DNA from 2 places in the Lysinibacillus sp. NPDC097162 genome. Region 1 is predicted to be linked to the other one. Evidence: riboswitches for the same ligand, from Rfam matches in the RefSeq annotation. Region 1 holds a riboswitch; the other holds the start of a gene.
What was found. Region 1 has a riboswitch for cobalamin ahead of ACIQXW_RS21095 (hypothetical protein). Riboswitches for the same ligand answer to the same signal wherever they lie in the genome.

Region 1 (15,137 bases):
GTCTTTTGACGCCTTCTTTTCTTTAATATTGTTCCACTTACGACCCATTGTTTCCACTCTCTTTCGAAAATAAAGTTTATAAAAATCATAGATGTACAACTGCACATCTGCAAATGGTATTTAAATACTTTTCGTATCTTTACTCTGCAAATAATAACATATTGATGCTTACAAAGCTAGATATACCAATGTCTAACGTAATGTTTTCTAAACAGGTTGTTGCATGAAATATTTTAATTTTAAGGCTCTTAATCGTTCTTACATGTTCATAGCTTTTGCTCTTGCTTAATTTTTTCTAATAAAGCCCGACAGCCTTCTAGCACTAAATCATAAGTTTCCTGAAAATCCTCTGTATAGTATGGATCAGGTACATCCATCCGATGGTCCGTTAAATCTAAAAAGCGAAAAATTTTTGGAGAATCGGGATTTCCAAGCATCGTGTAAATGTTACGAATATTATTTTCATCCATTCCAATAATGTAATCGAATTGGTCAAAATCTTGCTTATGTAGTTGTCTACTTTGCATTCCTGTCGTCGAAATACCATATTCTCGCAACTTGTCTTGTGTACCTCGATGTGGAGGCTCGCCAATATGCCAAGAGCTTGTTGCAGCCGAATCTACTTTAATTTTGTCATGCAACTTCTCTTTTTCTATTAAATCTCGCATAACTGCCTCAGCCATTGGAGAGCGACATATATTCCCTAGGCAAACAAAAAGTACATTAATCATGAAAAATGCCCCCTACGACAAAGCACCCAAAATCAACTTGATTCTGAGTGCTGTCCGTATTATTTTTTATCCGCTGCAATTCGTTTATTTAATTCGTCTGTTAAGGCTATAAGCTCGTGTTCAAGATGGAGTGTAAATTCCTCACGTCCTTCTTTTCCTTTGCCTGTTACATAAAACGGCTCACCATAGATGAGATAACCTTTCCCACGCTTAAACACATCGCCAGCATTTCGCGCTCCAACGTAAGCAGCTGGAACAATCTGTGTTTTAGACAGCTGTGCAATCGTTATAGCACCTTGCTTTAAATCAGATCCTTCTGAGTTTCGAGTACCTGATGGGAAAATCCCAACAATCTTCCCTTCCTTCAGCAACTGCGATGGAACTTTAATAACACTTGGTCCTGGATTGTCACGGTCAACTGGAAAGGCGTTTAAATGGTTAATAAGCCAGCCAAGCCCCTTAATATCAAACAATTGCTTTTTCGCCATAAAGTGAATTTCACGAGGCAAGACTGCAACACCTAAGTTTAATATATCCACATACCCTGTATGTGTACATGCAATAATAAACCCACCATCTTTCGGTAAGTTTTGCTCATCATATACACGTGCTTTTGAACCTGATAATTTTAATATCAATTTGACAAGATTTGCCGTAAATTTATACACTGTTTTATTCCTACCTTATTCAATAGTTATTACCATTGTAATCGAAAAGTGTTGTATACTGCAATTGTCCAAGTCAAATCTATTTGATCCAATAAATGCGAATTAGAACATATACAACATTACCATACGTATTATCCGCTATTACTTCCACTCTTCTTTAGCTTTTTTCGATTCATTGCTATGTCATCGAAGTATTGTGTATAAACAGAATCTCCTGAGTAGGAAAGACATAGATATTGCTTCGCCCGCGTCATTCCAATATAGAGTCTTGCTACTTCCTGCTCCACATCTTCCTCTAAATACCATGGGGTGTTGTCAAGATTCACCATAAATACAACTTGAAAATCCAATCCTTTACTGCTATCAATTGTACTAATCTTTACCGATTCTTCTTCTCGCTCAAATGCACGTTTACTAACTGCTGACTCCGCAATCCAATAATATGGAATGCCAATTTCACTTAGCTGTTGCTGTAAAATTGCTACGTAATCCTGCCCCTTACTCTTTTTCACTCTATATAAAATAAGAATTTCATGATAAGGAATTTTCCTTTCAATATGTAGCTTTTGTATTTGTAATGCTACAATTCGCGCTTCCTCAAAAAAATTATTACGTCGAATAATGGCAGGTTCATCACCCTTACGTCTTGTGCTTTGTGGAGCAATAATCTCCCCATTTATCTCCTTAGAAACGACTTTATTTTTTAATACGGAAAAATGCTGATAAAAGTCCCATGCAAACTTCACAATTTGTGCAGTATTACGATAATTAATGCTAAGTACCTTTGAACGTCCTTGGAAGCTTAAACCAGTATCTTGAATATATGAACGCGTACGTTTATAAATAGATTGGGCACGATCTTCTACTAATAGAAGTGACATAGTATCAGGGTTCAATAAGTTTGCTACTAACTTAAACCATTCACTTTCAAAATCCTGCCCCTCATCTATCATGATGGCATCGTATTTCGGTAAAATTACCTCTCCCTTCTCCATTTTTTCTAGTAACAGCTGTATTTTCCCCTCTTCAGTTTTTAAATCCTGCTTTAAAAATGCATGAAAGTTACGCACCTCAATATGATGTTTCTGTGGCTTGAAGCCATCTGTGTTATTTGAAAAATCAAATTCAAATAAACTATCAGGAGTATGCATCATATGAAAAATCATTTGTTCAATTGCACGTGCAAGAGAAATATTGTAGCATAAGATGAGTATTTTCCAATCCGGATGTTGTTTTGCCAATAGTTTTGCTCTCGCAGCCAAAACTAATGTTTTTCCACTACCGGCAACTCCACGAATCAAGCGGTTTTTATCTCCGATTTGCTTCGCTAATTTCTCTTGATGTAAATCCATTGTTTTAATATCATGTAACGACAGTAATAGCTGATCCTGGTAAGGTATAGGTTCTTTAAATTCCGCACTAATTCTTACCTCAGGAAATAAATGATACCGGATACGATTGATATCTTCTGGAGTTAGTGACTCTTTTAATCGAAATGGCATACTAAACATATTTATAATCTTCTCAAACAAATTTTCCTCTGAAAAGCCTTCATAATCTGGATCAATTTCGTCTCTAGTTAAACAAAAATTTGGCTCTACTACGCTATAGAGGTCGTTCTCAATAAAATCACATTGGGTCATCCTTGTAAAAACAGTACCAGCACCGCAAGGAAATTTCAGTTTAAATTGATATTTACCTTCGAGTTGCACAAGGCTTTTATCCTTTTTAAGTGTGTCGCATATATGAAACATAAAATCTTTTGCTTGCTTATATGGACTTTTCACAGTAGTTTGTTCACCTTTTGTAGAACGAATCATCCATGTATCCTGGTTTATTTGCATTAATGTATTTTTTGTATAATCTTTTACCTCAAGTACAATTATTCCTAAATCCGGACCTAAAATTACAAAATCTGGACGTCTCCCTAAAATCTCAGGCTCATAGTACACTATATAATCATCAGGCAAATATTCCTTCAATGTCCTAAACAACAGGCGCTCTCCAGTTGTCGCAGTGGATCGAATCGTCTCCGGCATGGTCATTGCCATATAGACACCTCCATTTTCTTATACATAGCGTACTAGTTCGCCAAAAACGACAAAACTCCTGTTTTTTTCACAGGAGTTTCCAATTTTTTTGCATTTATGATTTAGACCCGACCTACTAGGACATCGACATCAATCGTGATTTCATTTACAGTCACTTCTGCATGCTGCGCCTTATGCCAGCCCATCGGCGTCATTTCAAGCAGTGCAGGAACGAGCACAGAAGCAAGTGGCACCGTATAAGTTATACGCTCTACTGTGACATTTGAAAAACTTTCACGAAAGCGTTCTACAGTTTGCTCATTGGAGTATGTTTCTTTTGCCGAATCAGCATAAAGTTGTGAACGTAATTGTTGCAAATAGCCACTTTGCGGTACCACTTTTACGACACATCCATTTGATGTAAGCAATCGTTTAAATTCTTCATAATTAGCTGGGGATAAAATATTTAGAATGACATCAAAGCTTGTCTTGGCAAAAGGACTCTTTGCTAAGTCACCAACACACCAGATTTGCTTTGGATAATGCCGAGCAGCTGCAAGAATACCCTCTTTTGCAATATCAATACCAATGCCTATCCCTTGTTTTTGCGACAGTATACGGGCTAAATGTGATCCCTCTCCACAGCCTGTATCAAGCACTGTTTTGGCTTCTCCTATTAGTTCTGCTATTTTCTCCTCTAGTGGATCATATAGACCACTATCAATAATCGTTTTACGGGATTCAAAAAGATCTTTACTATATTTAGAAGCTGCACTATGCGTCAGCATATTTACATAACCTTGCTTAGCAATATCAAAGGAATGGTTTGCTGAACATGTAAGCCTCCCTTGATCATAGACCTGCATGGACTCCTGACAAATCGGACAAGCAAATAACCCGATATTTGCATCTATTAACGCTGCTCCTGCAGCTCGTTTAGAAAGTGCTCCCATTTAATTCGCCTCCTTTTGTTCAGTAGGTGAGACAATTGCAAAACGCTCCCACTTTCGACTTTTCCATCTAAAGTATACGATAATGGCACGCATCCATTCATCTGCTGAAATAGCTAACCATATCCCTACTAGTCCCCAATCTAAAACAAATACAAATAAATAGCCAAGTGGCAAACTCATGCAGACCATCGATAAAAAGCCGATTTTCACGGGAAATCTTGCATCGCCTGAAGCACGTAATGAATTAATAACTACGATATTCATCGTACGACCTGTTTCTAATAAAATACTTAATGCTAATACAGACCCACCAATGGCTATAATCTCTGCATTATCTGTAAATATGCTCATTAACTGTTTTCTAAAAATCGTCACTACACTTACCATTAGTATTGTAAAAATAAAAGCTGAGCGCACGCTTATCCATAATTGATGATAAGCCTCATCTTTTTTACCCGCGCCTACATAGCGGCCAATAATAATAGCTGTCCCCGTACCGATTGCAACCGCAAACAAATACGTAAACATCGAAATATTCATTGCATATTGTCTTGCTGCAAGCGTTTCAGATCCTATATAAGTTGCATAATAGAGGAAGACAATTTGGCAAAATTGATAAAGCACTTGCTCAAATGCAGACGGTAACCCGATATTTAAAATTTTTCTAACATACTCTTTTGAAAATGTGAAATAGTATTCGATTTTTACACGTATCTCCATTACCTGATACAACAGCCATGCAAATACAATAACCGCAAGTCCACGACTAATAATGGAGGAAATCGCAGCCCCTTTCACACCCAATTCCGGCAATCCGAAATTACCAAAAATCAAACCGTAGTTTAACACGACGTGAACGACATTCATACCGAGTGATACATACATTGTCTGCTTCGTCCAACCATGTACACGAATAATAGCCGCTAATGCATTAATAATAGCTTGTAAAAAAATAAAACTACCAATTATGACTAAATAACTTTGGGCATATTGTAAGACATCGCCCTTCAAATTCATCATCGTCATTAAATGGCTTGAGCCTAAGAAAAACAGAGCACTCATAATAAGCCCAACAATTAAGTTCATCGTAATTGCCAACGCTGAAATCTTTGTAGCCTCTAATAATCTTTTTGAACCTAAATATTGCGAGACAACTATCGCAGCACCATTGCCTACCACTTCAAGAATTAATATCGCAATATGAATGTATTGATTTGCTGCGCCCACACCTGATACAGCGTTATCCGATAAGGCACTTAACATAAATGTATCGGCTAATCCCATCAACATAAATAAAAAAACTTCTAAAAAAATCGGCCATGTTAAATGAAATAGACTAAATTGGTCTGCCGAATGTTTCTCTCTAATCGCATTTCCCAACAACTTCACTTCTCTCTATATTACATAAAAATCTATTGTATCTTATCACAGATTTACTACTGTAAAGGATAGCTAATACAAAAATATTTTGAATAGCTTACAAAAAAATCCCTCTCACTAACTTACTGTGAAAGGGCGTCCTATTAGCATAAGCAATTTTCTTGTAATTGCTGGCGTTTTTCTGTTGTTAAACCAAACTCTTGCTCTAAAAACACTGTTTTCGAACCATAACGACTATCTATAGCATCGAAGGCAGCTTGCAAATAATCCTCACGTGCTGACATTAATGCATGGAACTGTTGTAACTCTTGGTCATTAAAAGTATTTTGTATTGCCTGTGCCATTCGTTCTACCATAGGGCGTAAATAAATATTCGTATCTAAATAGTCTTGCATAATGGTTTCCTCGGGTACATCTAATGCGAGCAAAATGAGCGCACCGCCAATTCCCGTTCGATCTTTTCCTACGGCACAGTGATGAACGAGGCCTAAATTATCTGGATTTTGAATTGTAGACATTAATTTTTTAAATGAAGCATTGTTAAATGGCATTTGTGCATAAAAATCGCGGAACATCTCTGGGCTTACAACCTTATAAAAATTGTGGCCGCCGGTATTTGTCGGCATCTCAAATGCGTGGTTGCCTTTTGCAGGAATTTGAATATACTTTGCGCCCTTGAATGTGGGGTTAGGATTATTTTGAGCCTCTTGTTGATCTCGGTAATCGAAAATTGTTTTTACTCCTAGTGCTTCAAAGCGCTCCTTATCCGCCGGTGTCATCTTACCTAGTGCAGCCGAACGATATAGCAATCCATTCTTAACCACTCTGCCATCTCGCGTCTTATAGCCACCCATATCGCGGAAATTTAAGACTGCCTCAAACGGAATAACCTTCATGTCAAACTGTGTCATCCACTACGCCTCCCTTATTTAAGCAATCATTTATATTTCTATTTTATAGAACAACTGAAGATAATACCAATTATTCACAAAACCTTTTAGTAGAGATTCAAAGTCTATGAATCACCGATTGTCTTGAAGATATCGGAGGTTGAAGACCGTGAAGCCTGTACTTAGCGGACAACAACATTCACAAGCAAAAAAGTGTTAGATTGATTGCAGTCAATCTAACACTTTATCTCTTTTGCCCAAATTTTAATAGTTGGCTTTCACCATTTATCCTTATTTAAATAATTCGGGATATACTGCTTTTGCTACCATCTCAACAGCTTCACCAATACGTGGACCTGGACGATTGGAAATATCAGTATCAATATAATTTACTGCTTTATCTTGAATAGCAGTAATTGTATTCCATCCATCACGCCCAAGAATTTCGCCTACTGAGTCTTCTACATAGTTTACTGTTGTTAAAATAACTTGAGGATTTTTTGCGATAACATCTTCCTCAGAAACTTTTACCCATCCTGTTTGATCACCAAATACATTGTTCACATTCGCTGCATCAAGAATCTCTTGTTGGAAAGTACCAGCTGCTGTTGTATAAATATCTGGCTTAGGGCTAATTTCTAAATAAACATTTTTCGGTGTTTCTACAGTTTTTACTTTTGCTTGCACATCCGCAATTTTCGCTTTAATATCTTTGTTTAATTGCTCACCTTTATCTTGAACACCCATCACTTCAGCGATTTGTTGAATATCTCCATAAACATCTTCAAATGATGCGGCTGATTTAATAACAAATACTTTCACGCCTGCATCTTCAAGACCTTTAAGGGCATCTAGTGTCTCGTCATTACCTGTGTAATAAGCAATTACAACATCAGGCTTTAGCGCTACAATTTTCTCGCTATTGAATGTTACAGAATCTGACACTCGTTCGATTTTTTTTGCTTCTTCTGGGTACGTATCATATTCAGTTGCCCCAACTACTTTATCGCCAACACCTAGTGCAAATAGAACTTCAGTGTTACTCGGTTGTAATGACACAACCGTTTTTGGTACTGCATCAAATGCTACTTCTACATCGCGATCATCTGTCACTTTGTAGCCTGTTTGCTCAGCTTGTTGTCCTGTTTTCGATGTATCGTCCTTTTTAGCTTCATTTGCTGTGCCGCAACCTGCCAATACAAGTGCTAACATTAACACTGTAAGCCATTGGAATTTAAATAGTTTCTTCACTTTACACATTCTCCTTCTTTTTCTTCATCGGATATGATTTGCTTATAAACGGTATTTCAGCAATACCAGCTTGTTGATTCATGTATACAGCCATTACAAAAAATACATTAGCTAATAATCCTAAGTAATCGAAAAGGATGGCTGGTACTTCTCTTTCCTCAGAAACTTTATGTAGAACACGGTATGATTTTTTTGCCTCACTACGACATAAATGAAGCGCAGTTGCAGCCCCCGTACCTTGTGGTAAAACAAAGTTTTGGATTTCTTCCTTTACATGCCCCACATAAAAATCATAGCGCTCGCTAAGCCATAACAAATCTTCTTCCGTTACCGCTAATTTGCCACGTACTGAGCCATTTACATGGTAGGCCATTGGCAAAATAGTCAATAAATCTGTCGCCACTACTTCAACTTTTTCAGCTTTTACAGCCGTCAATGCTACACCGACATGAGTTGTTAAACTATCCGTACGAATCTCAAAATCTACTGTAGATATTTTTTCACGCATGAACGGGTAGCAAGAATAACGGGCATCTTTTTTCATACTTAGTCCCTTCTTTCTTTCATGAACAGATTTTGCTTTACAGGTGCATAAAAAAACGCCGCTCCCTAGGGAACGACGAAAATAGCATATATAGTGCCGCCTCACGCGACATTGCCTATGTATTTGCCGTATATCCTCCTAGCTTCCGAAGAGTTTTTATACATTAAATAAAGGTCGGTCTCCTGGCTCGTACAGCTCACTACCCAATGCAGTAGCGATATCATAAAACCTTCCCATCTTGGGTCTTCACCTTTTCGACAGTGGCATTTTTTATGATTCTTGTACTTACAGTTGCGGAAACAGCTTCGGTTTTACACCGAATTCCCGATTATGCTAAAGTTAGCACCATTATTCTGCAAGAATTATTCACTTGATTAGCAGTTTATCATATATTGATTTGAAAGAGTAGTTGCGAGATTGTGGAATATTCGAATATATTTATACAAAACTTAGCACTATTTCTACATAGTGATCCGCTATTTGTTATTCCAGCCTAAAAATTCTGATTAAAATAGCTAGTTATAAAATTTTTTCAATAGCTTGCTCAATATCTAATTGTGAATCTGTTGGTTCAAAGCGCTCAACTGTATGACCTTGATTATCTACTAAAAATTTCGTAAAGTTCCAACGAATGTTACGTCCATCTAAAAAGCTAGGTGCAATTTGGATAATAGCCTCAGCTAACATCTTTTCCTGCATATTTGCCTTTCCGAATTCACGAAAATCTACTTCGTGCTTTAAATAATTGAATAACGGATGTGTCTCTTCTCCATTAACCTGAACTAGTTCAAAAATCGGGAAAGTTACCCCGTAGTTAAGTTGACAAAGTTGAGTTGTCTCAACTCCATCTTCTGGGTTCTGCTGTCCAAACTGATTACATGGGAAACCTAAAACAACGAAATTTCCCTTGTCATATTTATTATACATTTTTTGTAAATCTTCAAATTGATATGTAAAATCACATTGGTTGGCTGTGTTGACGATTAACATTGTCTTTCCACGAAATGTCTCCATTGATAAAATTTCACCATTTGGCTTTTTCACTAAATAATTATAAATCCCCATTTTCTCGACCCGACCCTTTCTTATTTACAAAAATTATACTGTTACTATGCTATATACAGTTGCAGATTTACGTGTTTCCTCTTTATAGATAGTTTCTGGCTCTCACTTATACTAAAGCTTACGTCAGTATATAAGACCTATCAAAAACTGAATCCATCCTCCTGTTTTCATTATAATCAATAACTTTTCTTTCTTCAAAATAACACACTTGGGCATAAAAATAGCCATCTCGCTATTTTAACGGATGGCTGTTTTATATTTCTTTTTGTATTTTATATCCTGCTCTTCTTCTATTAATCTCTTTGCAATATCCAGTAAGTTTTGATCATTCGTAGCATCAAACAATTTCTTGAAGGAGACAATAATATCATATCGAATACGCGATGGTTGCTTTTCATCGATACATGTTTGGAACCTTTTCGCTAAATACGAAACAATTAAATCCCTTTGAACTTGTCCAGCAAGCCCAATTTGCCAAATTGCTTGAAGAGCATGCCTTGCAGTTACTGTTTTTTCATCGTATGTTACGGCCCAAATTTTTAAAAAATCATCCAGAACACGTTCTTCCGGGTCACTTTTTGCTGCTAATGCACATAAAAACTGTGCTGCCCGTGCACGAGCATGTCCATCTGTATATGTAAGGGCTTTAATAAGCTGTTCCCAAACTGCATATGTCCAATCTACTGGTTCTTGCATAATTTTTATCAATCTTCTATACGACTCGTATTCAATCTCACGGTCACGCTCTGTTAAATTACTAAAAAGTTGCAAAATCTCTTTTTCCATGATTTATCCCTACCTTCATTCTTTCAGAACGTTTTCAAATTTTAATTTTTTTATGTTACACTTTACTTAAAAATAACGATAAAAGGAGAGCTTATGAATAGAACTATAACTCGAAAGTTGACTATACGAACTCTAGCGATTATATGCCTACTTATAGCCTTATATTTTATCATTCCTGTCTCCGTGCCAATTATTTTAGCAGGTGTTACAGCTTTTTTATTAGAACCCATTGTTATGTTTTTTAAACGAAAATGGAAAATGTCGCGAAAAATAGCTGTTGCTTTTATATACATAGTAAGTGTTATTTTTATTTCTATTATTTGTTACTTTACTATTACGCAACTAATGTCGCAAATTATTTCCATTTCAAAGCAAGCACCTTACTATATTTCTAAATTATCCGAGATGTGGGGTCATATGCAAGAGAATATTTCAAAATATACAGAAGACTTTCCAACTGAAGTGAGTGCTTCACTTCAAAAAACGACAACCGACTTCATTGAGAAAGTTGAAGAATCTTTTTTAAACTTCTTTAATTATACCAAAGTTACGACCTTCTTTTCACAAATTCCAAGCCTCTTTATAAGTCTTCTTGTTTATATGATCGCCCTATTTCTATTTATGCTAGATTTACCAAAATTAAAACAGTCAACTTACAAATTTTTAAAGCCTACAACTGAAGAGAAATTGAAAATTATTACTAATCGTTTAAAAGATGCATTTTTCGGTTTTATGAAGGCTCAGATTCTTGTTAGCTTTATTATAGCTGGGGTTACACTTGTAGGTTTACTACTTATTCAACCGAAATATGTGATAGTAATGACCATAATTATTTGGATTATTGATGTTATCCCGTTCCTTGGCTCAATTATTATTTTAGCACCTTGGGGAACTTATCACCTCCTGATGGGTAATACAGCGATTGCCATTAAGCTCTTTGTTCTTGCAGCTATTTTATTAATTATTCGCCGAACTGTCGAGCCTAAAGTAATGGGTGCACATATCGGCTTACCCCCTCTACCAACATTAATCGCGATGTTTATTGGTTTGCAATTGTTTGGCGTCATCGGCTTACTCGTAGGACCATTTGTTATCATCTTCCTCTTCGCCTTAAAAGAAACAGGGATTATCAAATTCAATTTCAAAATTTAATATAAGATTAGATTGAAAAAATATACTGCAGTAAGGGATATTCTATTTGATGGGCGTATAAATACCAAAAGGCACTCTCGGTTCTTTTTAAACAGAGGGTGCCTTACATTTTTGTCTATTTACGACTACTAGAATATGAAGTTATAAATTGATTGACTCCGCTTTCTTTAAGAAGTGTTTGATTATTACTGCTTCTTCTACACAAGTAATGTAAGCAGTTGGCGCAATCGTTTTTTTCGTGTGATTTAATTGTTTGGACCAAATTCCTTAGTGTCTGTTACAGTTTTTAAAGTATTTAAAACTGTTATACAGATTTATGTTTATAGATTTTCAAATAAAAATAGCACCCATTATCGTTACTTGATAATGAATGCTATTTTATTTAACTTTTTTGCTATTAAAATCGTCTAACTAATATAGACTTATTGAATACGACCGAAGCCTACTAAATATTGGTTCCACCAATCTAGTGACTCAATGACTACCCCTTTATTTTGAGCATCAATCATTGTGTTATTACCAAGGTAAATACCAACATGCGCTACGCCTGAGCCATAGCTGAAGAATACTAAGTCACCAACACGAGCTTCACTTGCTGAAATTCGTTTTGTTGATAAATATTGTTGTGATGCTGTACGAGGTAATGATACGCCAGCTTGCTTGTAAGACCATTGTACAAGACCTGAGCAGTCAAAGCCTGTTGTAGGATTACTGCCACCCCAAACATATGAACGACCTAGGAATTGCTTCGCTGTAGAAATAGCATCACCTGAAGATGCAGTACCTGAACCAGATCCAACTATGATTGGTTGAGGTTTGCTACCACCGTTATTTTTACCGCTAGTGTTAGTGTTGTTGTTATTGTTGTTGACATGAACTACAGGTGTAGCTGCTTGAAGTGCACGTAAACGAGCTGCTTCTTCTTCCGCTGCCTTACGCTCTGCTTCAAGACGCTCTTCTTCTTGTTTCGTTGCAATTTGTGCCTTTAATGCAAGTGATTTTGCTTGGTTTTCAGCTTTTTTCACTTCCATTTCGCTTTCTTTTTGTTGAAGCTCTTGGAATTGTTTTTGAAGCTCTTTTTGTTTTTCATCTAATGTTGCTTTTTGTTCTTCTAATTTCGCTTTGTCTGCTTCTTGTTGATTTACTAGCTCTTGGTCAGCATCCATTAATGTTTTTACCGCTACGACACGGTCCATTAAATCTGCAAAGCTCTTCGATTCTAGAACAACGCTTAAGTATACACCCACTGTGTTATCTTGTGCTTGGTATGCAGCCATACGCTCACTTAAAATAGTTGAACGTTGCTCAATACGTTTTTCAGTTTCAACAATACCTGCATCTACTTCTTTTATATCTGCTTGTACTTGGTTAAATACTTTAACTTTTTGATCAATTTCTTGTTGAAGTTGGTCTAACTCTTTTTCTAAATTTTTAACTTCTGCATCAATTTTCGCTTTTTTATCTATCATATGCTGAGACGTTTCTTCAGCGTGTGCTTCAATCGGTTGAACTGTATTAAATAATAGGCCGCCTGCAAGTGCTAATGCTAGCACCATCGACTTACGCCATTTATTACGCTTACCCATGGGTCTTCATTTCCCTTCATCTATCAATTTCGCTCTTTATTTTCCTATGTAAATACATGAACGATCAATTTAAATTCTTATGTTTTTATTAGCCTTTTAAAGTTTAGCATTATTGCCGTAACTTTTATACTATTTCCGACCGTTTTAATAGTTTAGTAAAACTCGAAATATAATTGTAACATTGTAATTAATACGACATTTTTCTACAAAACATTAATATAACGCTACAATTTACTACAAATTTCTCTAAATAGCACCTTGCACCTTGGTTATTTGTAATCTTTTTGTAATATAAAAAGGTAGGAGAATCATCCCCTACCTCAAACTGTATCCAAACTCATAGAATTAAACTACTACCATTGATTTCTGCTGCGGGCGAGCGCTTGCCGCTCCAATCAACTGAAAATGTACACTGTGAAAAACACTAGGAAATATGCGATTGACGACTTTAATTGCTTAACAAAATTGCATTGCAGCCAATGCCTACTAAATGACAAAATGCAGTAATAGTGAATTTCTTTATACTTTTAATCAGCACTTTGTAGTGTCTTCTCCTACCTCATTGAGCGTAGCGCTTGAATAGATAGTCTTACTAATAAAATTGCACATAAGAACAACCCTAGATAAGCGGCAGTATTCAAATACACTGCATACGACTCATGAATGAATTGAGAAATTGCTAGTAGTGCGACCGAGATAATACCAAATGTAATGCCGACAAGTAATAAAACAAAACGTGCAAATAGCTGGGTAATGAAACGTGAGTTATGGTCATCTGAAAAAATATCATGATGCAATATAATTTTTCCGCTTTCTACTCTTTGAATAAGCTGATCGATACGTCTTGGCATTTTTCGTAAAGTAGGAATCAGCATCGACAGTTCTTCCTGCACTCGATCTTTTGTCGCCATCGGTTCTTTAAATGGTCTTAAAAATGCAGCTCTCATATAAGATGCGGAAAAATCTTTAGCTTCTGTAAAAATATCAAATTGCGAATCAATTACACGTAATGTCCCATCTAATGTTACTAATGATCGAAGCGCTAAACCAACAGAAGGATAAAACGCAAGGCCAAAATCCCGTACGACAGTAAACAACGAATGTATCAATTCTTCAGTTGGAATACGATCTACATAGGATATTTTAAGTAATATTTGGTCCATTGCCTGTTCTACCCTACCACGATCCGCATAGTCCTTATTTTCTACTAGCAACATTAAGCCATCGTATAAAATACTGGAATCATTTTGTTGAATACCTAATAAAAATAACTTTAATCCCTCTTGTTGTGTAGCTCCTAAGCGTCCCACCGCTCCGAAATCGAGGAGAATTGGTCCCCCATCTGTCTCATCAATATAAATATTTCCTGGGTGCGGATCTGCATGAAATATTCCTGAAAATAACATTTGTTCAAAAAAGGAATACAAAATTGTTCGTGCAAATTGTCTGCGATCAATATTCAATCGTCTAAATTCAGATGAACCCTCAGCCACACTTTTACCACGAACGTATTCCATTACAATGATGTCTTCATCGCAAAACTCTGTATATATTTTAGGTATACGTACTTTATATTCACTTTTGGCAAGAGCATTCGTTACCTGTAAAGTATTGCGTACTTCAATATCTAAATGAATTTCTTCCCTTAAGCCATCTGCAAATGCTCCCGCTAATTCTCGGAAGCCTAAAGACTCTGCCCAAGTAGACTTGTTTGCAAACCAATTTGCAAATTCCTCTAAAATATCAAGATCATCACGCATAATTCCTTTTACTTCTGGACGCAATAGCTTGACTACGACTTCTTCATAGTTTTTCAGTCGTGCCTTATGTACTTGTCCAATAGAAGCTGCTGCCAATGGCTCCATTTGAAAGTTTGTAAATACATCATCTACAGACATTGGTAGGGATTCCTCTAAAATCTTTGTAACTTGCTCTTGAGGTAAAGGCTTTACACTTTGCTGTAAATGTTTTAACTCATCTATAATAATAGGAGAAAATAATTCTTTGCGCGTTGAAAGTACTTGCCCGAATTTAATGAATATCCCGCCACATTGCTCCAAAGTTGTACGTAATGCAACAGCAAGCTCCTTCTCATTTTCCC
Region 2 (15,137 bases), on a different contig from region 1:
CTGTACGTACTACTATTGCTAACGCATTACGTCTAATCGGCGTATCTGCACCTGAAAAAATGTAATATGATTATTAGACCCCGACACAATTACGTGTCGGGGTTTTTTATTCGGTGGAAATTGTTTGAGTGCCTGGCACTTACTCGTGGTTTTTTTGCGTCTACGTTACGTGCGTTCTAAGTAGGAGTTTCTAAGCAAAATTCAGAATTGTTCGAGTGCCTGACACTGAACTTACTCCTTTGTGTATTAATTTTTCTGTTTATTTCTAATTTTCTGTTGAAGTTTACGTTAACGTTAATGATATACTGATGAAAATTGTGAAGGGGGAGCTTGCTTGAAAACGATTCAGGAGGTAGCGAAGCAATTTAATGTGTCTACACGTACAATTCGTTATTACGAGGAGCTTGGGCTTCTATGTCCTCATCGTTCGGCTACGAATCAGCGCACCTTCTCAAAAAAAGAAATGGCGAAGCTCAAGCTTATTTTTAGGGGGAAGCGTTATGGTTTCTCATTAGAAGAAATCAAGGAAATGGTGTTGCTTTTTGATTTTGATCGCTCAGGAATTCAACAATTGGAACGTACTGTGGCATATGGAGATCAAAAAATTCAAGAAATTGATAGTAAAATAGCCGAGCTTACACAAATGAAAAATGAATTACTGCAATTACATGGCATGTTTAGTGAGAAATTATTAACTTTAAAGGGAGAGATGCACGATGAATAGTTCAAATTTATTAGCACGAAATGCCCGAAAGTATGCTGGAAAAGAAGCTGTTGTTTGTCATGGAAGAAGAGTGACTTATCGTGATTTAGATGAGCAAGTGACTCGACTCGGTCATGCTTTGATAGAACTGGATATTCGTCCAGATGATAAAGTAATTATTTTTATGCCAAATGTTGTAGAGTTTGTTGTTAGCTATTTTGCGATTCAACGTATTGGTGCAATTGTCGTTCCCGTAAATGCAAAATTTACATTGCAGGAGGTTGAATATGTTGCACAGCATGCAGAAGCTAAAGCCATTTTAGTGCATGAGGCTATTTTTGCTGCGGTCGAGCATATCAATGTCGTGCCGTTGAAAATTAAAACAGGACATGTGGAGGCAGGGTGGCTTCATTATGAAACGCTAATACAACATGCCAGTACACAACCAATAGATTGTCAGCTAAATGAAGACGATGCATCAACGATTTTATATACATCAGGCACAACAGGAAAACCGAAGGGCGTCCTATTTAGCTATCGTAATATTTTAACTGTAGCCCAGATGATTGCAGTAGAAATGGAAGTTAAGCCTACAAGTCGCATTCTCCTTATGATGCCATTAACGCATTCAGCACCATTACATTTATTTTTAATGGCTGGCGTACTTGTTGGCTCAACAAATGTACTAACGCCAACATTTACACCAGATTTATTGATAGATTCGATTGAACACGAAAAAACGACGCATTTTTTCGGGGCTCCTGTTGCCTATTTATTAACTGCCCAAACAAAGAGATTGCAAACAGCGGATTTATCTTCGATGAAATGGTGGGTTTACGGAGGTGCACCGTTATCACAAAATGAAATTCGCCATATACAAAAAGCTTTCCAAACAGAAAATCTAACATGTGTTTATGGATTAACAGAGGCTGGGCCAAGTGGTTCCTTAATGTTCGGACAAGAGCATGAAGAAAAGGCAGGGAGTATAGGTCAGCGTGCACCTCTAGGGACGGAGCTTCGTATTATTAACGACAGCGGGGAAGATGTCGGAGTGAATGAAGTGGGCGAAGTTGTGTTATTTGGTGAAGGCAATATGTTGGGGTATTACAGGGATGAAGTAGCAACAAAGGCAGCGTTTATAGATGGCTGGCTGAAAACAGGAGATTTAGCTCGAAAAGATGAAGACGGCTATATTTGGATTGTCGATCGCAAAAAGGATGTTATTATTTCGGGCGGTGTCAATATTTATCCAAAAGAGATTGAAGATTTACTTTTAAGCTATGAAGGAATTTTTGAGGTGGCTGTTATCGGTGTCCCTCACCCGCAGTGGGGAGAAACCGTAAAGGCAGTGTATGCTGCAAAGGCAGAGATTGATGATAGTGAACTAAAGATATATTTAGAGGAGCATCTAGCAAAATATAAAATTCCACGCTTATTCGAACAAGTGGAAGCGCTACCAAGAAATGCATCAGGAAAAATATTAAAACAATCTTTGAAGGAACAAGAGGTGAGATAAATATGAAAGTATTACAGCAAGATGCAAATCGGACGACTAACTTTTTCACAGAGGATGAAACACTACACAAACTACTAGAAATGATGCTAGATAAAGAACTTCTAGTCTATGCTAAGCGAGAGTTAAAGGATTTCGGTGAGCTTTGTGCAAATGACATCGACGTGAGGGCGAAGCATACAGACAGAGAGGGAGAGCCCAAACTGCAGCGATACAATGCTTATGGTGAGGATATTTCGGAAATTTGGGTCAATGAAGGCTACAAAAAAACGATTGAAGAAACATATAACACAGGAATCGTTGGCTATGTGCATAAGGAAATTCCGCAGTTAGGTAGAAAGGGAAATTATGTGTATAGCTTTGCACAAGGCTATTTACTTTCACATGCAGAGCCTGGCTTCTATTGTCCAGTTACCTTAACGATGGCAACAGCTTATTTGCTTGATCATTATGCGAGTGATGAGTTGAAGGACAGGTTTTTACCACATGTTTGTGCAACAGGCGATACAGAGCTATATGAAGGAGCAACATTTTTAACGGAGCGGCAAGGAGGCTCAGATGTCGGCGCAAATGTTGTAGAGGCTGTCGAGGAAGGAAGTCATTATCGTTTGTATGGAGAGAAGTACTTTGCATCAAATGTTGGAATGTGTGGTGTGGCGATGGTATTAGCACGTATAGAAGGCGCCTCAGCAGGTTCGAAAGGTTTAACATTATTTGCTGTACCTTGGCGTCAAGATGACGGCAAGGTTAACCACCTTCGCATTCGGCGTTTAAAGGATAAACTCGGTGTCAGAGCAGTACCATCAGGAGAGGTGGAATTCGATGGTGCAGTAGCGTATATCGTTGGAGAGCCGAATAAAGGAATTTATTATATGTTAGAGGCACTTAATTTATCTCGAATTTGTAACGCTGTTGCTTCCATTGGTATTATGCGTCGAGGTTATTTAGAGGCGAAGCATTATGTAACAAACCGAAATGCGTTCGGTCAACCTTTAATTCAATACCCAATGATTCAGGATACATTAGGAAAATATGCTGCTAAGCTACATGTAGAGGTCGCTACTGTTTTTGATCTTATTCAATTATATGACAAGGTAACGAGTGGTCAGGGGGACGAGGAGGACATCATTCTTAATCGTTTAAATATTGCCATTATGAAAAAAGAAACGGCTGAACAGGCGGTACATTACGCAAGCGAAGCCATTGAATTGCATGGAGGAAACGGTTATATCGAAGATTTTGTAACACCACGTTTACTTAGAGATGCTCAAGTACTTACGGTGTGGGAAGGAACGGCTAACATTTTAGCACTTGAGCTAATTCGCTTAGTAGATAAATTTAATGCCCATGAATTATTTGTACATGTGATGCGCGAGCGTTTGACGAAGTTAACTGATTGTTCCTTAGTACAAATTGTAGGCAAGCAATTGAAGAAAATCGAAGCTACTTTGCAAGTCTTTAGTCGTTTGGATGAGGCTACGAAGTCGTATGAGGCAAAGGGGGTAGCAGAAAAAATGGCTCATCTATACGAAAGTGTAGTGGCAGTCGAATGGGCAGTCCAATTTGGTGGCAAGTATGAAAAGCTAGCAGATATTTATTTAGAAGATACATGGGCATTGCGCGAAATAGGTGCACCAATGAAAACTGTTCAATATTTTTCGGAAATTATGTAGTGGGTGCCAGGCACGCAAACAATTTTGAAAATTTTATTATTAGTAAAAATCCACGTAGACTCCTGCGGGAAAGCACGCAATGTAAGCCGCAACAAACCAGGCGGGTAGCGACTTTTGCGGCTTACGTGTGCGCCCGCGGAAAGCGAAGTGGATTTTTTCGATTTAGATCTCGACATTATATTAGGTTCTATGTAGTGACAGGCACTCAAACAATTATACTAGTTGATTGAAGTGGAAAGTGTCCGCACGCAGCGGAATTCAACGATCATAAACAAGAGACACTAACTTAGGGTCTCTTTTTTTATCGTTATCTATTTCTATTTTCATGTATAATAAAATCAACTAAATATTATAAAGGTTCTTTACTAAAGTAAAGTGAAAAGGGAAATCGGTGTAATTCCGATGCGGTCCCGCCACTGTAAGTGTGAGTTTTTTCAATCTATGCCACTGAATTTTTTTGGGAAGGCATGAAAAAGCATTTGGAGCACGAGCCAGGAGACCTGCCTTTATAGAACGATACATTGCAGCCTACGAGGATAGGATGGTGGTTTATTTGTGCAAGCACCGCCTCTCGTTATGATGACGAGAGGTTTTTTTGTTTTGGAAAGCTACTGACGATAAATAATTGAACATAAAGGCAATAAGTTCGGGTAGAAATGCCAACATTATATCGATCAATCAAGTGAACAGAGCTGAAAAATGCACATACAATCTAAGGAGGTCTCACAATGAAAAAGTATTGGAAAATAGGGTTATCAGCATTTTTAGCAATGGGCATTCTAGCAGCATGTGGAGAAGAGCCGAAAAATGACAAATCAACAACAGAACAGCAGGAGCAACAGGATACAAAGCAGCTAGACGAAGCAACGTTCCCGCTAACAATAACAGATGCTACTGGCAAAGATATTGTACTAGAAGCACCGCCAGAGAAAATTATTTCTCTTATTCCAAGTAACACAGAAATTTTATTTGAACTTGGCTTAAATGATAAAATCGTTGGCGTAAATGATTATGATGATTATCCGCCAGAGGTAGCTGACAAGGAAAAGGTCGGCAGTATGGAATTTAATATAGAACAAATTATTGCTTTACAGCCTGATATTGTTTTTGCACATGAATCAGGTATAGCTTCTTTAGGGGGAGCAATGGATCAACTAGAAGCAGCGGGTGTTAAAGTATTTGTTGTGACAAACGCTAGTGATTTTAATGAGACATATACGACGATTGAGCAATTAGGTCGCGCCACCGGTAAGCTACCAGAGGCAGAAAAAATAATTGCCAATATGAAAGCGAAGGTTGAGGAAGTCCAAGCAAAATTACAGGGCGTGAAGCCGAAAAAAGTCTTTGTAGAAACGTCAGATGAACCAGAAATCTACACACCTGGCAAGGACACATTTATGCAGGAGATGCTAGAGATGATTCATGCCGAAAATATCGCGGCTGATACGGATGGCTGGTTCAAAATTGATGCAGAACAAATTATTACAAAAAATCCAGATGTCATCGTGGTTACTTATAATTATGTGCCCGATATTTTAACGAAAATTCCACAACGTGCAGGCTTTGATACAATTACGGCTGTTAAAAATAAGGCTATTGTGCAAGTAGATGAAAATACGACAAGTCGTCAAGGCCCGCGGTTAGCAGATGGGCTTGAAGAGTTAGCGAAAGCCATCTATCCTGAGGCTTTCGAGTGAGCAAAACAGTTTTTGCCTATGTAACAGCCATTACGTTACTTATCGTTAGCATCTGGTGTGGCGTATCAATAGGCTCGGTTCATATTCCGTTAGAAGTATTTTGGAATAAAGCGGCAGATGAAACTGCTGCCAATATTTTATGGAAAATTCGTTTGCCACGTGTCTTGCTCGCAGGTCTTGTAGGAGCATCGTTGGCGATTGCAGGGGCAGCCTTTCAAGGATTGTTAAAAAACCCGTTAGCAGATCCGTATACGCTTGGTGTATCGTCAGGAGCGTCAGTCGGTGCTGTCATGACATTGTTTTTCGGCATTTCTATACCAGTTGTCGGTTTATATGCATTGCCAACGCTCAGTATGGTAGGGGCCGTACTAACGATGGTAGCTGTGATGAGCTTTGCCAGAATAGTAGACCGTTCATTGAAAATGGAGACGCTTATTTTAACGGGGGTTATTTTTAGCTCATTTTTAGGTTCACTTATCTCATTAATGATTGCGTTATCAGGTGAGGAGCTCCGCCAAGTGATTGGCTGGTTACTAGGCTCAGTCTCGATGCGAGGATGGCCGTATGTGCAAATGATTACCCCATTTGTTGTCATTGGCTCTGTTATTTTGTGGACGCAAAGACGCGAGCTAAATGTTCTGCTATATGGAGAGGAACGCGCGAAGCATTTAGGTGTCAATGTAAAGCGCAGTAAATATTTAATTTTAGTAGGCGGCTCCATGCTTACTGGGGCGGCAGTCGCTGTTTCAGGAACAATCGGCTTTGTCGGCTTAGTTGTACCGCATATGACGCGTATGATATGGGGTTCAGATCACCGTCATTTATTGCCGTTATCCTTTTTGAATGGTGCAACATTACTGATCATTTGCGATTTAGTGGCGCGTACGATAATTATTCCACGTGAGCTACCGATAGGTGTTATAACTGCATTTATTGGTGCACCTGTCTTTTCTTATATTTTCTATAAGCAGCGTAGAAGCAAGGGGGTACGTGTATGATTATCGTTGAACATCTATCAGGTGGCTATGAGGACGTACCAATCGTTAAGGATGTAAGTTTTACGGTAGAAAAGGGGAAAGTACTTGGCATTTTAGGGCCAAATGGAAGTGGCAAATCAACATTATTGAAAGTAATTAGTGGCGTATTACCAGCAACGGCAGGGACTGTTTTATTGGATGGCAAAAATATTAAAACATATAGTCCGCGCACGTTGGCAAAAAAGATGGCCGTACTACCACAATTACATGCCAATGCATTTTCAAATACAGTACGTGAGGCAGTATCGCTCGGTCGTTATCCACATCAAACTGGCTTTTTTTCTCATTGGTCAGAGAGGGATGAGCAAGCAGTTCAATATGCCATGGAGCAAACGGGCGTCACGCGCTATGAGCATACATCCATGGAGTTTCTATCAGGCGGTGAGCAACAACGTGTTTTTGTAGCACAAGCTTTAGCGCAAACAGCGGAAGTATTATTGCTAGATGAGCCGACAAATCACCTAGACATTGCGCATCAACGTCAAATTTTAGATATGGTGCGTAAGGAAGCAATTGAATGTGGTTTAACTGTTATTATGGTACTGCATGACATGAATTTAGCCTCCCTCTATTGCGATGAATTGTTATTAATGGAAAGCGGCTGTGTACGCGCTTTAGGTGCACCACATAAAGTATTAATAGCGTCTCAAATTGAGGACGTATATCAGGCAAGAGTGACAACCTATGCCCATCCAGAAATACCTAAACCGCAAATTACAATCATGCCATCATCAAGTGAATATCAGCAACGAGCTGTCATTGTAAAAGAAGATTTTAAAGTAACAACAGATTATATCCAACTGAAATCAAATGTCCCGCTAAAAACAGTTTCTTCAGCTGTTCATAATCCTGGCATAGGGTGGTATGACTGCCTATTGAATCGCTCTGTACCAGGAGACTATGTTGTTAATGATGTGAAACAAGAGGTCGCAGATTTTTTACAAAGAGAGCATTTTTCGCCGACTAGCACGGTTGTCATGTTAACTGCTGTTTCTACACAACTCTATGCACTAAATGAATATAGCACTTCTTTCGGTAGTGTGTTTGTCGTTGTCACTGCGGGTGTTGGAAATGCTGTAGATGTCTCTCGCACACACGAAAGACAGGATACGCCATATATTGGTACTATTAATACATGGGTCATCATCAATGGTTGTTTGTCGGAAGAGGCATTTTTTCAAGCATTGATGACTGCAAATGAAGCAAAAACAAAGGCATTGCAAATGGAAAACATTCGCGATTACCGTAGTGATACAATTGCAACGGGCACTGCGACAGATAGCTTGCTTATTGCGGCAACGCAAAAGGGTGAGGAAATGCGCTACGGTGGGCCGATAACAGATGTCGGTAAGATTATTGGTAAAGGCGTTTATGAGACGACGATACAAGCGATACAAAATTATAAAAATAAAGCATAGGAGTGAAAAAAGGGATGAAACTTTACACGAAAACAGGCGATACAGGGAAAACAAGCTTAATTGGTGGGCGTGTCGACAAAGACAGTCTACGTGTTGAAACATACGGGGCAATTGATGAATTAAATTCTTTTATCGGCAAGGCAGTGAGCGAACTAGATCGCGAATTATTCAAAGATATTTTAGTTGATTTAGAAACAATTCAACATGAACTTTTTGATGCTGGTGGAGATTTAGCCAATGTTATGAAGGAGCGTCATTACAAGCTAGCGGAAGCACCGATTGAAGTATTGGAGGCGCGTATTGATGCATTGTCTGATGAAGCGCCCCCATTAGAGCGATTCATATTACCAGGAGGGGCTCCTGCAGCTGCAACATTACACATAGCACGAACTGTTGCCCGTCGAGCAGAGCGTCAAATGGTAACGCTAATGAAAGAAGTTCAAGATGTACCTACTATTGTGCAAAAGTATTTAAACCGTTTATCAGATTATTTATTTGCCGCTGCACGTGTTGTTAATGCTCGTTTAAATTTACCTGATATTGAATATATTCGCAGTGGGAAAGTGTTTAAAAAATAAGTTAATTTTCTAAACAATAGTGACTCGAGCCTCCCTGTGGCAAGCATTTGCACGGTGCGTAACGATGTGAATAATCATTTTTAAAAATAAATATTTTAAATGAAACATATTACAGAGAACACTAGTAATTGGAAGAAAAAGTGCTAGTTACGTTAAATTAATATACAAAAAAGCTACTTTGAAGGAAAATTCAGGGTAGCTTTTTTTCTTATAAAATGTAAGAATATAAAATTATCAGAAATATTTTTGTTTTAATGTTGACTGAATGCTCACTCATTTATTAAAATGTGAATATAGTGGTGGAATATCATACATTTACGTATGAGCTAGAAAATTTAACACAAAGAGAGAAAATTCACGACAAACTAAAAGGGGGGACCAACCATGAGTCCATTAGTTATTGCAAACATTGTTCTAACAATCGTGGTTGTGCTTTATGCAGTAGGGTTATTTATCTATCTGTTAAAAACACGCTATAAATTCGTACAACTGGGGAAAAAGGTTGAGTTTGATGAAAGTGTCCAAGAACGTATTCGTTATTTAATGGTGAATGTGTTTGGTCAAAATAAGCTATTAAAGGATCCTAAAAGTGGTTTAATTCACGTTATGTTCTTTTACGGCTTCTTAATGGTTCAGTTAGGAGCCATCGATTTAATTTGGAAGGGGTTAGCTCCTGGGTCGCATTTACCACTTGGCATGTTCTATAGTGTATTCACTTTCTTCCAAGAGCTAGTAGTATTAATGATTTTAGTAGCGGTAGTATGGGCATTTTATCGCCGCTATGTAGAAAAACTAGTACGTCTAAAACGAGGCTGGAAAAATGGTCTTGTCTTAATTTTTATTGGAGGCTTAATGCTTTCAACATTATTAGCAAACGGTATGGGCCTTATCTGGCACGGAGAAGGTTTAACGTATACTGAGCCTATTGCTTCAAGCATTGCAGCTATTTTTGGCTTTTTACCAGCAACGGCAGCAGCCGCTATTTTCTATATTTCATGGTGGGCTCATTTATTAATTTTACTAACGTTCTTAATTTATGTGCCGCAATCGAAGCATTTCCACTTGATTGTCAGCCCACTTAATGTGTACATGAATCGTTTAGATCGCACAGGTACATTGACACCGATTGACTTCGAGGCACTTGAAGAAGCAGGTGAAAATGCTGAAAATGAAGAAGATATCCCATCTATTGGTGTAGGGCGTATTCAAGATTTTACACAAAAGCAAATGCTTGATTTATATTCTTGTGTAGAATGTGGGCGTTGTACAAATATGTGTCCTGCAACAGGAACAGGGAAAATGCTATCACCAATGGATTTAATCGTTAAGCTTCGTGATCATTTAACGTTCACAGGTGCGGTTGTAACAAAGCAAAAACCGTGGGTGCCATATCAATTTTTTGCAAATACAAAGGGTAATCAACTTGCGATGGCAGCTGGTGCTGAAGGTGCAGTTATTGAGGATATTTATAGTCCTTCGTTAATCGGTGACGTTATTACAGAGGAAGAGATTTGGGCATGTACAACTTGCCGTAACTGTGAGGATCAATGTCCAGTTATGAATGAGCATGTCGATAAAATCATTGACCTACGTCGTTACTTAACGATGACAGAAGGAAAAGTAAACTCGGATGCTCAACGCGCAATGACAAATATAGAACGTCAAGGAAATCCTTGGGGTCTAAACCGAAAAGAAAAAGAAAACTGGCGTGACTTAGATCCAACGATCAATATTCCAACAGTGAAAGAATTGAAAAAATCAGGCGAAGAAATGGAGTACTTATTCTGGGTAGGCTCTATGGGTGCATTTGATAATCGATCACAAAAAATTGCACTAGCGTTCTGTCGTCTATTAAACGAGGCGGGCGTGAAGTTTGCTATTTTAGGAAATAAAGAGAAAAACTCTGGAGATACACCACGTCGTTTAGGAAATGAGTTTTTATTCCAAGAGCTAGCGACAGCAAATATCGATGAATTTGAGAAAAATGATGTGAAAAAAATTGTAACGATTGATCCGCATGCATACAATATCTTTAAAAATGAATATCAAGATTTTGGTTGGAAAGGCGAGGTTTATCATCATACTGAACTACTAAATGAATTGATAGAGGAAAATCGTTTAGTACTGAATCATGAAGTGGATGAAACAATTGTATTCCACGACTCTTGTTATTTAGGTCGTTACAATGATGTGTATGATGCACCACGTGAAATTTTACGAGGCATTCCAGGTGTCAAGCTTGTGGAAATGGAACGTAATCGCGAAACGGCAATGTGCTGTGGCGCAGGTGGTGGCTTAATGTGGATGGAAGAGCATGTCGGTAATCGCATCAATGTTGCGCGAACAGAGCAAGCTTTAGCAACAAACGCTTCCGTAATTTCTTCTGGATGCCCATACTGTTTAACGATGTTAGAGGATGGTACGAAGGCAAAAGAGGTTGAAGATACGATTAGTACGTTCGATGTAGCAGAATTATTAGAGCGCTCTGTGTTTGGTGAAAAAGTTAAAGCAGTGACAGAGAGTGATGAAGAAGTAACAGAAGAGATGCTAGAAGAGGTAGTAGCTTCAGTGGAGTCTCTGGAGCAAAACAAGAATGAAGAGTTAAACGCAGAAAAATAATAATTATTGTAGAAATATTTTCTTTATCTGAAAAATATAAATTGCACAATAATTAATTGTTTTGTAGAATAAGATTAATTAGAAATGGGAGTTGCTTAATAACTCCCATTTTTTTATCGGGAAGAGTCGAGCGAGCGTTCAGTCAATGGAGATTGCTTTGATGCTTCATCGATAAACGTAAAACAAAAGGGGTGTTTTACTTGAATAGAGCTGTAATTTTAGCAGGAGCAAGAACGGCATTTGGTAAATTTGCTGGATCACTTTCCGCACTAAACGCAAGTGATTTAGGTGCGATTGCCATTAAAGGTGCACTTGAAAGAGCAAATATAGCACCAGATGCAGTGGATGAAGTAATTTTAGGTACCGTTTTACAAGGTGGGCAAGGTCAAATACCGTCAAGACAGGCTGCACTAAAAGCAGATTTACCTGTAGCAGTCAAAACAGAAACGATTAATAAAGTTTGTGCGTCGGGGATGCGCGCTGTAACTTTAGCCGATCAGTTAATTCGTTTAGGGGACGAAGAAGTGATTATTGCTGGTGGTATGGAGTCTATGTCAAACGCGCCTTACTATCTTCTAAATGGTCGAACTGGCCTACGTATGGGTGATTCTACAATGGTAGATGGAATGCTTTATGATGGGTTAACTTGTGCCTTTAATGAAGCAAGACCACCGATGGGGAGCTATGGCAATAAGGCTGCAATCGAATTTTCATTAAGTCGTCAAGAACAAGATGCATGGGCTGTTCGCAGTCATGAACGTGCTCTTTCCGCAATCGAACAAGGCTATTTTGCAGAGGAAATTGTACCTGTACAAATTGCACAACGTAAAGGTGAGCCGCTCATAGTAGATACTGATGAAGCGCCAAGACCAGGTACTACACAGGATGTGCTTGCTAAACTTAAACCAGCTTTTGAAAAGGATGGTTCAATTACAGCTGGCAATGCTCCTGGCGTCAATGATGGAGCATGTGCACTCGTTGTAATGAGTGAAGAACGTGCAATGCGTGAAGGTAGAGAACCACTTGCCGTAATTATCGGGCATGCAGAGATTGCAATTGATCCGGAAAATTTCCCGCAAACACCAGGTCTCGTTATTAATAACTTGCTAAAAAAGACGGGTAAAACATTAGCTGACATCGATGTCATTGAAATCAATGAAGCCTTTGCAGCAGTGGCTCTTATTAGTAACCAGCTTGCTGACCTAGATGCAGAAAAAGTGAATGTTAATGGTGGTGCAGTGGCACTTGGCCATCCTATAGGCGCTTCTGGTGCTCGCATTATATTAGCACTAGCACATGAGTTAAAGCGTCGTGGTGGAGGAATCGGTATTGCTGCAATCTGCTCTGGTGGAGGGCAAGGCGATGCAATCATGATTGAAGTACCAAAACAAAGGGGACATGAATGATGGGAATCCAAAAGGTAATGGTGATTGGTGCTGGGCAAATGGGCTCAGGAATTGCACAAGTTTGTGCGCAGGCAGGCTATGATGTTTTATTGAATGATATAAAACAGCCGTTTTTTGAACGTGGCATAGGCGTTATTACGAAAAACTTAACGCGTGATGTCGAAAAAGGCCGTAAAACCGAAGATGAAAAAACGGCTATTTTAGGTCGTATCAAGATGTCACTAGATTTAGAGGATGCTAGTGATGTAGATATTATTATCGAAGCAGCTGTTGAAAACATGGAAGTAAAGCAATCCATATTCAAGCAATTAGATGCAATTGCACCGGCACACGCCATTCTTGCGACAAATACATCATCACTTCCAATTACAGAAATTGCAGCTGTCACAAATAGACCAGAGCAAGTGATTGGCATGCACTTTATGAATCCAGTACCTGTCATGAAGCTTGTCGAAATTATTAGAGGTTTAGCTACAACTGACGAAGTATATAAAGCTGTGGAAGGAATGACTGTACAGCTATCCAAAACACCAGTGGAAGTAAATGACTTCCCAGGCTTTATTGCAAACCGTATTTTACTGCCAATGATAAATGAAGCAATTTATGCGTTGTATGAAGGTGTTGCAACGAAGGAAGCAATCGATGATGTGATGAAGCTTGGCATGAATCATCCAATGGGACCTTTAACATTAGCGGACTTTATCGGTTTAGATACATGTTTATCAATTATGGAAATTTTACATGAGGGCTTAGGTGATAGTAAGTACAGACCTTGTCCTTTATTACGGAAATATGTAGCAGCAGGCTGGCTTGGTAAAAAATCAGGAAGAGGCTTTTACGTTTACGAATAGTCCTATGGGGATGGGAAGATTCAGATTAATTACTTACGTCTCGGCGTAATTTTGTCCAGATTTTTCGAGTTATTCGAAAAGCTTTTTAAAATCTGTGACGACCGCCGAGGACTGTAACTTGATTCAGCTAGAAGATGAATGCTAAATCAAATTAAAATGTAATGCTACGTGACAGCATAGAGGGGTGACATTATAGATGCATTTACAATTTACAGATGAGCAGTTAATGATGCGTGATATGGTGCGAAGTTTCTCACAAGAGAAGATTGCACCGTGGGTAGAACGTATGGAGGCAGGAGAGTTTCCACGTGAACTCCTGCAACAGATGGGTGAGCTAGGTTTAATGGGGATCACAACGCCAGAAGAACTAGGTGGCTCTGCGATGGATTTTACATCATACATCATCGCTATCAATGAACTATCAAAAGTTAGTGCAGTAATGGGAGTTATTTTATCAGTACATACTTCAGTAGGTACGAATCCTATTATTTATTTTGGTAATGATGAGCAGAAAAAGCGTTATGTTCCGAAGTTAGCTGCGGGTGAATATTTAGGCGCATTTTGTTTAACTGAGCCTAGCGCAGGTTCAGATGCAGGCTCACTACAATCAAAAGCGATACGCGATGGTGATGAGTATGTTATTAACGGCTCAAAAGTATTTATTACAAACGGAGGCGAAGCGGATGTTTATATCGTTTTTGCCTCAACCAATCAAGCTGAAAAAACACGTGGCATCTCAGCATTTATTGTTGAAAAGGGCACACCGGGCTTAATTATTGGTAAGGATGAACATAAAATGGGCCTACACGGTTCGCGTACAGTCCAATTAACATTTGATAACTGCCGAATTCCAGTTGGAAACCTTCTTGGGGAGGAAGGGGAAGGCTTCAAAATAGCAATGGCTAATTTGGATGTTGGACGGATAGGAATTGCAGCACAAGCTTTAGGAATCGCTGAAGCGGCACTTGAAGCAGCAACTAGCTATGCCAAAGAGCGTGTGCAATTTGGTAAACCTATTTCAGCACAACAAGGAGTTGGCTTTAAGCTTGCTGATATGGCGACTGCCGTGGAAGCGTCAAAACTGCTTGTGTATCGAGCAGCTGATTTACGTGCAAAAGGTTTACCATGTGGAGCAGAAGCTTCGATGGCAAAGCTCTTCGCTTCACGTACAGCCGTACAAACAGCGATTGAAGCTGTACAAATTTTTGGAGGCTACGGTTATACGGAGGATTATCCGGTAGAACGTTATTTCCGTGATGCCAAAGTGACTGAAATTTACGAAGGTACAAGTGAAATACAAAAACTCGTTATTAGCAAACATTTAATTTAATAGAGAGCACCATTGTAAATGAGTTAGTGCACGCGTGTTTATTAGGAATCCAATGAAGTCTTAGATGAAATTCATTAAAATTAAAGGGGAAATGGACAATGAACTTTCAATTAACAGAAGAACATGAACAATTACGTGAAATGATTCGCGACTTTGCTTTAAACGAGGTAGCACCATCAGCAGCGGAGCGCGATGAAAATGAGGAATTTGATCGTGCAATTTTCGACAAAATGGCTGAGTTAGGCTTAACAGGGATTCCGTGGCCAGAAGAATACGGCGGTGCAGGTTTTGATTATCTTGCTTATGTAATTG

Region 2: another riboswitch for cobalamin. It lies ahead of ACIQXW_RS13090 (ABC transporter substrate-binding protein); the one in region 1 lies ahead of ACIQXW_RS21095 (hypothetical protein).

What each region holds. Positions count from the first base shown of each region.
Region 1 is NZ_JBIWDT010000007.1:103,970-119,106, forward strand. It holds gene ACIQXW_RS21055 (YebC/PmpR family DNA-binding transcriptional regulator) at 1-48, opposite strand, end outside; gene ACIQXW_RS21060 (low molecular weight protein-tyrosine-phosphatase) at 267-731, opposite strand; gene ACIQXW_RS21065 (lysophospholipid acyltransferase family protein) at 791-1,399, opposite strand; gene ACIQXW_RS21070 (3'-5' exonuclease) at 1,531-3,450, opposite strand; gene ACIQXW_RS21075 (putative RNA methyltransferase) at 3,552-4,382, opposite strand; gene ACIQXW_RS21080 (MATE family efflux transporter) at 4,383-5,762, opposite strand; gene ACIQXW_RS21085 (tyrosine-protein phosphatase) at 5,906-6,673, opposite strand; gene ACIQXW_RS21090 (ABC transporter substrate-binding protein) at 6,944-7,903, opposite strand; gene ACIQXW_RS21095 (hypothetical protein) at 7,905-8,447, opposite strand; cobalamin riboswitch at 8,603-8,812, opposite strand; gene ACIQXW_RS21100 (glutathione peroxidase) at 8,967-9,512, opposite strand; gene ACIQXW_RS21105 (hypothetical protein) at 9,750-10,298, opposite strand; gene ytvI (sporulation integral membrane protein YtvI) at 10,392-11,450, shown strand; gene ACIQXW_RS21115 (C40 family peptidase) at 11,873-13,036, opposite strand; gene ACIQXW_RS21120 (ABC1 kinase family protein) at 13,591-15,137, opposite strand, start outside.
Region 2 is NZ_JBIWDT010000002.1:178,885-194,021, reverse strand. It holds gene argS (arginine--tRNA ligase) at 1-65, shown strand, start outside; gene ACIQXW_RS13105 (MerR family transcriptional regulator) at 335-724, shown strand; gene ACIQXW_RS13100 (class I adenylate-forming enzyme family protein) at 717-2,219, shown strand; gene ACIQXW_RS13095 (acyl-CoA dehydrogenase family protein) at 2,222-3,889, shown strand; cobalamin riboswitch at 4,228-4,411, shown strand; gene ACIQXW_RS13090 (ABC transporter substrate-binding protein) at 4,618-5,586, shown strand; gene ACIQXW_RS13085 (FecCD family ABC transporter permease) at 5,583-6,584, shown strand; gene ACIQXW_RS13080 (adenosylcobinamide amidohydrolase) at 6,581-8,041, shown strand; gene ACIQXW_RS13075 (cob(I)yrinic acid a,c-diamide adenosyltransferase) at 8,056-8,619, shown strand; gene ACIQXW_RS13070 ((Fe-S)-binding protein) at 9,004-11,238, shown strand; gene ACIQXW_RS13065 (acetyl-CoA C-acetyltransferase) at 11,439-12,644, shown strand; gene ACIQXW_RS13060 (3-hydroxybutyryl-CoA dehydrogenase) at 12,644-13,495, shown strand; gene ACIQXW_RS13055 (acyl-CoA dehydrogenase) at 13,692-14,825, shown strand; gene ACIQXW_RS13050 (acyl-CoA dehydrogenase) at 14,924-15,137, shown strand, end outside.